2 linked regions of the Chlorobaculum tepidum TLS genome follow. The protein of the gene in region 2 interacts with the protein of the main gene of each other region in a pairwise test. Links are inferred from orthologs where the notes say so. Each region holds a gene or a part of one and is shown on either strand. Other genes may lie near its edges.

Region 1 (3,218 bases), 2.0 Mb from region 2 along the record:
GACCTGGGCTTCACCCGGAAAGGCGAGCTGGTCCCAAGTTTCGAAGAGGCGGCATCTGTGCTCAAACCGGGGCAGATTTCCGGCATTGTCGAGACCCGTTTCGGCTACCACATCATCCAGCTCATCGATAAGGAAGGCGACCGCATCCACACCCGGCACATTCTCGCCCTGTTCGACCGGAGCAAAACTGATATTCCTGCAACCATTGCGCTCCTGAAATCCATCAGGAAGGATGTTCTTTCCGGGAAGGCAACATTCGCCGAAATGGCTAAAAAGTATTCTGACGATCCGGCCTCTGCCACGAATGGCGGACTGATCACATCCGGTTCAGGGAATCCCGATCTTGAGGTCGCCACACTCAGGCCCGATCTTCGGAAAATCATCGATGGGTTGAAAAGCAAAGGAGATATCAGTCAACCGGAGAAGATTGAGTCGGATAAGAGCGCTCCGTTTTATGCGCTTTTCATGCTCAACTCAAGAACGCCTGCGCACGTTCTGACGCCGGAGCATGACTTCGCTCAAATCCAGGAGCTGGCCCTGAACCACAAGAGCCAGGAGCTGTTCAACGCCTGGATTGAAAAGCTGAAAAAAGAGGTGGTGGTGAAGGTTATGTCAGACATCTAAACGTCTGACATAACGGGCATTCTTCTCGATAAAGTCTCGGCGGGGTTCGACCTTGTCGCCCATCAGGGTTGAAAAGACCTGGTCGGCCTCCATGGCGTTTTCTACGGTGACCTGAAGCAAGGAACGGTGAGCCGGATCCATCGTGGTGCTCCAGAGCTGCTCGGGGTTCATTTCACCGAGACCTTTGTAGCGCTGGATGGAAACATTGGCCTTGCCTTTCTGGAGCTTCTTCATCTGTTCCACGATACTGAGGCGCTCGTCCTCATCCCATGCGTATTGCTGCTCTCGGCCCGACTTGACCAGGTAGAGTGGCGGCTGGGCGATGAACACCTTGCCCGCCTCGATGAGCGAGCGCATGTAGCGGAAGAAGAAGGTCAGGAGCAGCGTGCGGATGTGCGCGCCGTCAACGTCGGCATCAGTCATGATGATGATTTTGCCATAGCGCAGCTTTTCGGGCGAGAACTCCTCCTCGCCAATGCTGGTACCGAGCGCGAGGATGATCGTCTTGATCTCCTCGTTTTCCAGCATCTTGTGCAGCCGCGCCTTTTCGACGTTCAGAATCTTTCCTTTCAGCGGCAGGATTGCCTGGAAGCTTCGGTCGCGGCCCTGCTTGGCGCTGCCGCCTGCCGAGTCGCCCTCGACGATGTACAGCTCGCAGTGGTCGGGATCGTTGATCGAGCAGTCGGCCAGCTTGCCGGGCAGGCCCGAGCTTTCGAGCACCGACTTGCGGCGTGTCAGCTCCTTGGCCTTGCGGGCTGCCTCGCGCGAAATGGCCGCGCTCTTCACCTTTTCGATGATGAGCTTCAGTGTGCCGGGGTTGCTCTCGGCGAACTCGGCGAGCTGCTCGTTGACAATGGTCTCGACGATGCTCTGCGTCTCGGAGTTGCCGAGCTTGGTCTTGGTCTGCCCCTCGAACTGCGGCTCCGGAACTTTTACCGAAATGACCGCCGTGAGGCCCTCCTTGAAGTCGTCGCCGGTGAGGGTGATCTTGACGTTTTTGAGCAGGTCGTTCTTCTGCGCGTAGGCGTTGAGGGTGCGGGTCAGCGCCTTGCGGAAGCCGGTGACGTGCGTACCACCTTCGTGCGTGTTGATGTTGTTGACGTAGCTGAAGATGTTCTCCTGATAGGAGTCGTTGTACTGCAAAGCGATCTCGACCATCGTCGAATCGCGCTCGCCCGATAAAAAGATCGGCTCCTTGAGCAGGCTCAGACGGTTCGAGTCGATGAAGCGCACAAACTCTTTCAGGCCGCCCTCGTAGTGGAATATCTCCTCGTTGCCCTCGGCGTCCTGCACGATGATGCGCAGGTTGCTGTTCAGGAACGCCAGCTCTCTCATGCGGTCGAGAATAATATCCTTGCGGAACTCGGTGATCTTGAAGATTTCGGGGTCGGGTTTAAAGGTGACCTTCGTGCCGCGCTGATCGGTGGTTCCGATCTCCTCGACCCCGCCTTGCGGAACGCCGCGCCGGTAGGTCTGCCGGAAAATCTTGCCGTCACGATAGACCTCCACCTCGCACCACTCCGACAGGGCGTTGACCACGGAGGCGCCCACGCCGTGCAAGCCGCCGGACACCTTGTAGGCCCCCTTGTCGAACTTGCCGCCGGCGCCAATGACCGTCATGACCAGTTCGAGCGCCGACTTCTTCTTGACCGGATGAATATCGACCGGAATGCCTCGACCGTGGTCGGTGACGGTCACCGAGCCGTCCGGATTCATCGCCACATGAATGTAATCGTTGTAGCCCGCGAGCGTTTCGTCGATGGCGTTGTCAACGATTTCGTAAACCAGATGGTGCAAGCCGCGGCTGTGAATGTCGCCGATGTACATGGCCGGACGTTTCCGGACATGCTCGATACCGTCGAGCACCTGAATATTGGTGGCGCCATATTCGGTTGAAGCGTTCTGCGCGGTCTGGATATCGGTTTCTTGCATGGGATCGTCGTGCGTGATGAATCAGTAAAAACTTTGATCCCAAAGATAAAAAAAATCCGCTGATATGCTATTTCAGCCCTTGTCGCCAACCATGAAGGCGGCCTTGATGTGTTCGATCTCGTACTTGCGGATGGAGCGCTCGTCGATGCTGAGCGCGAGCACGGCGATGACGTCGAAACGGCAGGTGATCCAGGGGTCGTCGAGGCTCGCCAGATAGCCGGCGGCGGCTCGCGCGATCTCCTTCTGCTTGCTTCGGGTGACTGATTCGGCTGGATGACCTTTGCCGAGCGATGCTCTGGTTTTGACCTCTATGAAGCAGAGCGCCTCGCCATCGAAGGCAATGATGTCGATCTCATTGCGATGAAAGCGGTAGTTTCGGGCAACGATGCGGTAGCCTTTTGCGGCCAGATGTCTTGCGGCGATTTTTTCTCCTTCAGCGCCGAGCCATTGAGGGGCATTCATGACGGCAGTTCCTTGTTTTTTACTTTTCTCCCAGTTTCCGAAGTTTGAAGCTTTGGCGGTGGATGGCGCAGCGACCGTGCCGGGCGATTGCCTCGACGTGCCGGGCGGTCGGGTAGCCAAAATGAACCTCGAATCCGTACTCTGGGTACTCTGCGGCGCTGGTGGTCATTAGCTCGTCCCTGTGCGTTTTGGCCAGCACA
Region 2 (3,396 bases):
CGTCAGGTTGCAGGCCTGCGAGGTCGGTTCGTCGAGGAAGCGCTCGTAGTGGCCAAGATCGAGATCAGTCTCAGCGCCGTCGTCGGTCACGTAAACCTCGCCATGCTGGTAGGGCGACATCGTACCGGGATCGACGTTGATGTAGGGATCGTATTTCTGGATCGCCACGCGCAATCCGCGGGACTTGAGCAAAAGGCCAAGCGAAGCAGAAAGGATGCCCTTTCCAAGAGAGGAGATCACCCCGCCGGTTACAAAAATATGCTTTACATTCTTCGGGCGCGCCATACCTTTCTAACAATAATTAAGTGATAACAGTCGAATTCATTTCCGGAGAACGCCCGGCTCTCCGATCAATACCTCTTTCGTCAGCCGGTTTGGATCACAAACAATCCATGCTCAGAACTCCAGGTCGATCTGCCCCTCGTCGCCAAGCGGCTCGGTCGCCGAGTCGTCGTCGCTCTTGGGCACGCGCGCCGTGGCAGAAATCCTGTCGCCGGCATCAAGCCTGATGAGCCTGACTCCCGAGGTGTTCCGACCAAGCACCCGGATGTCCGAAACGTGCTGGCGGATGACGATGCCGTTGGTCGTGATGATGATCAGGTCGTCCTCGTCGTTGACGTCGAGCAGACCGACCAGGTTGCCGATTTTCTCGTGCGCCTTGATCGTGATGACGCCCCGCGCGCCGCGCTTGGTCATGCGGTAATCCTCGACCTTGCTGCGCTTGCCGTAGCCATTGTCCGTAACGGCGAGCAACGAGGTGTCGTTGCGCTTGGTGGTAACCATCGAGATGCAGCGCTCATCTTCGTCGAGCGTGATTCCCTTGACGCCCATCGCGGTGCGGCCCATCGAGCGAACCTCCGATTCCGGAAACCGGACGGCGTAACCGGAGCTTTTAGCCAGAATGATCTGGTGATCGCCATCGGTAAGGCGCGCCTCGATCAGCTCGTCGCCCTCATCGATGGTAATGGCGTTGATGCCGGTGCGGCGCGGATGCGAGTACTCCTCGAGGCTGGTCTTCTTGACGATACCTTTGGCCGTGGCCATGATGATGAAGTGCGGATCGTCGAAGTTCCGGACATTGATATAGGTTCTGATTTTCTCGCCGGGCGGAAGCTCCATGATGTTGGCCAGCGAGCGACCTCGAGCGGCCCGTCCGGCCTCCGGGATTTCATACACTTTGAGCCAGTAACAGCGTCCGGCAGTGGTGAAAAAGAGGATATAGTTATGCGTGGAGGCGATGAACATATGCTCGATGAAATCCTCGTTCTTCGCCTGCGCTCCGGCCACGCCTCTTCCACCGCGGTGCTGGCGACGATAGCCAGAAACGGGGAAGCGCTTGATGAAGCCCTCGTGGGTAATGGTGATGACCACATCCTCCTGGGCGATCATATCCTCAATCGAAAAGTCGCCCTCCTGCGGACGAAGCTCGGTGCGGCGTTCATCGCCATAAACGTCGCTGACCTTGAGCAGCTCGGCTTTGATGATCTCCATCTGCTTGGCCGGACTTTCGAGAATCGATTTCAGCTCTTCGATGAGTGCGAGGGTTTCGCGGTACTCGTCGTCGATCTTCTGGCGTTCCATGCCAGTCAGACGCTGCAAGCGCATTTCGAGGATTGCCTTCGACTGCGCCTCGGTCAGGCCAAAGCGGTCCATAAGGCGGCTCTGAGCAGCCGGAGTATCGGGAGACTGGCGGATTGTCGAGATCACCTCGTCGAGATTGTCGAGGCAGATTTTGAGACCTTCGAGGATGTGCGCGCGCTTTTCGGCAGCGTTGAGGTCATACTGCGTGCGACGCAGTACAATCTCGTTGCGATGCCGGATATAGTACTGCATCATCTCCTTGAGGTTCAAAACGCGCGGCACACCATCGACAAGCGCTAGCATAATCACCCCGAAAGTATCCTGCATCGGGGTGTGCTTGTAAAGATTGTTCAGCACCACCTTGGCCACGGCGTCGCGTTTCAGCTCGATCACCAGGCGCATACCTTCGCGGTCGGATTCGTCACGGATATCGGCAATGCCCTCAACCTTCTTGTCGTGCACCAGCTCGACGATCTTCTCGATGAGCCTGACCTTGTTGACCTGATAGGGAAGTTCGGTAACGATGATCGACTCGCGACCGTTTTTCTGCGTCACCTCTACGACGGCTCTGGCCCGGATCACCACCTTGCCGCGACCGGTCAGGTAGGCCTGACGAACACCTTCGTAGCCGTAGATAATGCCGCCGGTGGGAAAGTCTGGCGCAGTGACGTGCTTCATCAGGTCGCCAATCTCGATCTCGGGATTCTCGATGAGCGCGATCAGGCCACTGACCACCTCGCGCATGTTGTGCGGCGGAATGTTAGTCGCCATACCAACCGCGATACCCGAAGCGCCATTGACCAGCAGGTTCGGAATCGCCGCCGGAAGCACCGTTGGCTCTTCGAGCGAATCGTCGAAGTTGAGCGAGAAATCAACCGTCTCCTTGTCGAGGTCCTTGAGCATCTCGCCAGCGATGGCCTTCATGCGCACCTCGGTGTAACGCATGGCCGCAGGGGAGTCGCCATCGACCGAGCCGAAGTTGCCCTGGCCGTCGATCAGCGGATAACGCAGCGAAAAATCCTGCACCATGCGCACAAGACTGTCGTAAACAGCGGAGTCGCCATGCGGGTGATACTTACCGAGCACTTCACCGACGACACGAGCCGATTTCTTGTACGGCTTGCCCGCCTGCAGACCCAGCTCGTGCATGCCGTAAAGCACGCGGCGATGCACCGGCTTCAGACCGTCCCGGACATCGGGAAGCGCTCGACTGACAATAACCGACATTGAATAGTCGAGATAAGAATCCCGCATTTCCTCTTCAATACTGATCGGCAATATTTTCTCGCGCTGCATAATCGATGCCCTGACTTTGATTTACCCTGAAAAACAATGGCGTAATGTATAAAATAGCTTGAAAAACGTAAAGCTCCGGAGCGTTCCCGGCAGGTGGCCCGTCAACCTTCCTGCAGCTCCTCCTGCTCGTCTGATGGCTCCGGAGCAGTGACGACCGTGACCGGAGCATCGGACCAGAGCGATTCGAGATCATAGAATTTGCGATCGTCGGGCTGAAAGATGTGCACGACCACATCGACATAGTCGATCAGCACCCAGCGCAGGGTATCGAGACCTTCGATGTGCATCGGACGTTCACCCTCTTCCTTGATCTCATCAACAATATAATCGGTTACCGCCTTGGCTTTACGCTCCGAGTCGGCGGTAATAATCACAAAAAAATCGGTCACGCTCGTCAGGCCGCGGACATCCAGAATCTTGACATCTTCACCCTTCTTTTCAAGCGACAACTCCGCAACTCTTCTGGCAAGCAACTCACTCATCGCCACTTCACGAGCTTCAACGCCGGAAGAGGCCACA

Evidence for each region.
Region 1: the proteins of gyrA (region 2) and gyrB interact in binary tests that used the Escherichia coli proteins (3 or more experiments, as listed by UniProt). The link is inferred for Chlorobaculum tepidum TLS from one-to-one orthologs.

Annotation. Positions count from the first base shown.
Region 1 is NC_002932.3:2,126,394-2,129,611, reverse strand. The notes cover bases 85-2,977. They hold gyrB (DNA topoisomerase (ATP-hydrolyzing) subunit B), read right to left. Parts: upstream 2,557-2,977; coding sequence 613-2,556; downstream 85-612. Other genes in these bases: AYT24_RS10255 (YraN family protein), read right to left, coding at 2,629-2,977; AYT24_RS10265 (peptidylprolyl isomerase), read left to right, coding at 85-624. In the rest of the region: more of AYT24_RS10265, read left to right, coding at 1-84; more of AYT24_RS10255, read right to left, coding at 2,978-3,018; AYT24_RS10250 (ribonuclease HII), read right to left, coding at 3,038-3,218. UniProt on the Escherichia coli protein: DNA gyrase negatively supercoils closed circular double-stranded DNA in an ATP-dependent manner to maintain chromosomes in an underwound state.
Region 2 is NC_002932.3:134,083-137,478, reverse strand. What follows is about bases 138-3,208. They hold gyrA (DNA gyrase subunit A), read right to left. Parts: upstream 2,878-3,208; coding sequence 397-2,877; downstream 138-396. Other genes in these bases: rsfS (ribosome silencing factor), read right to left, coding at 2,979-3,208. Outside these bases: more of rsfS, read right to left, coding at 3,209-3,396. UniProt on the Escherichia coli protein: A type II topoisomerase that negatively supercoils closed circular double-stranded (ds) DNA in an ATP-dependent manner to maintain chromosomes in an underwound state.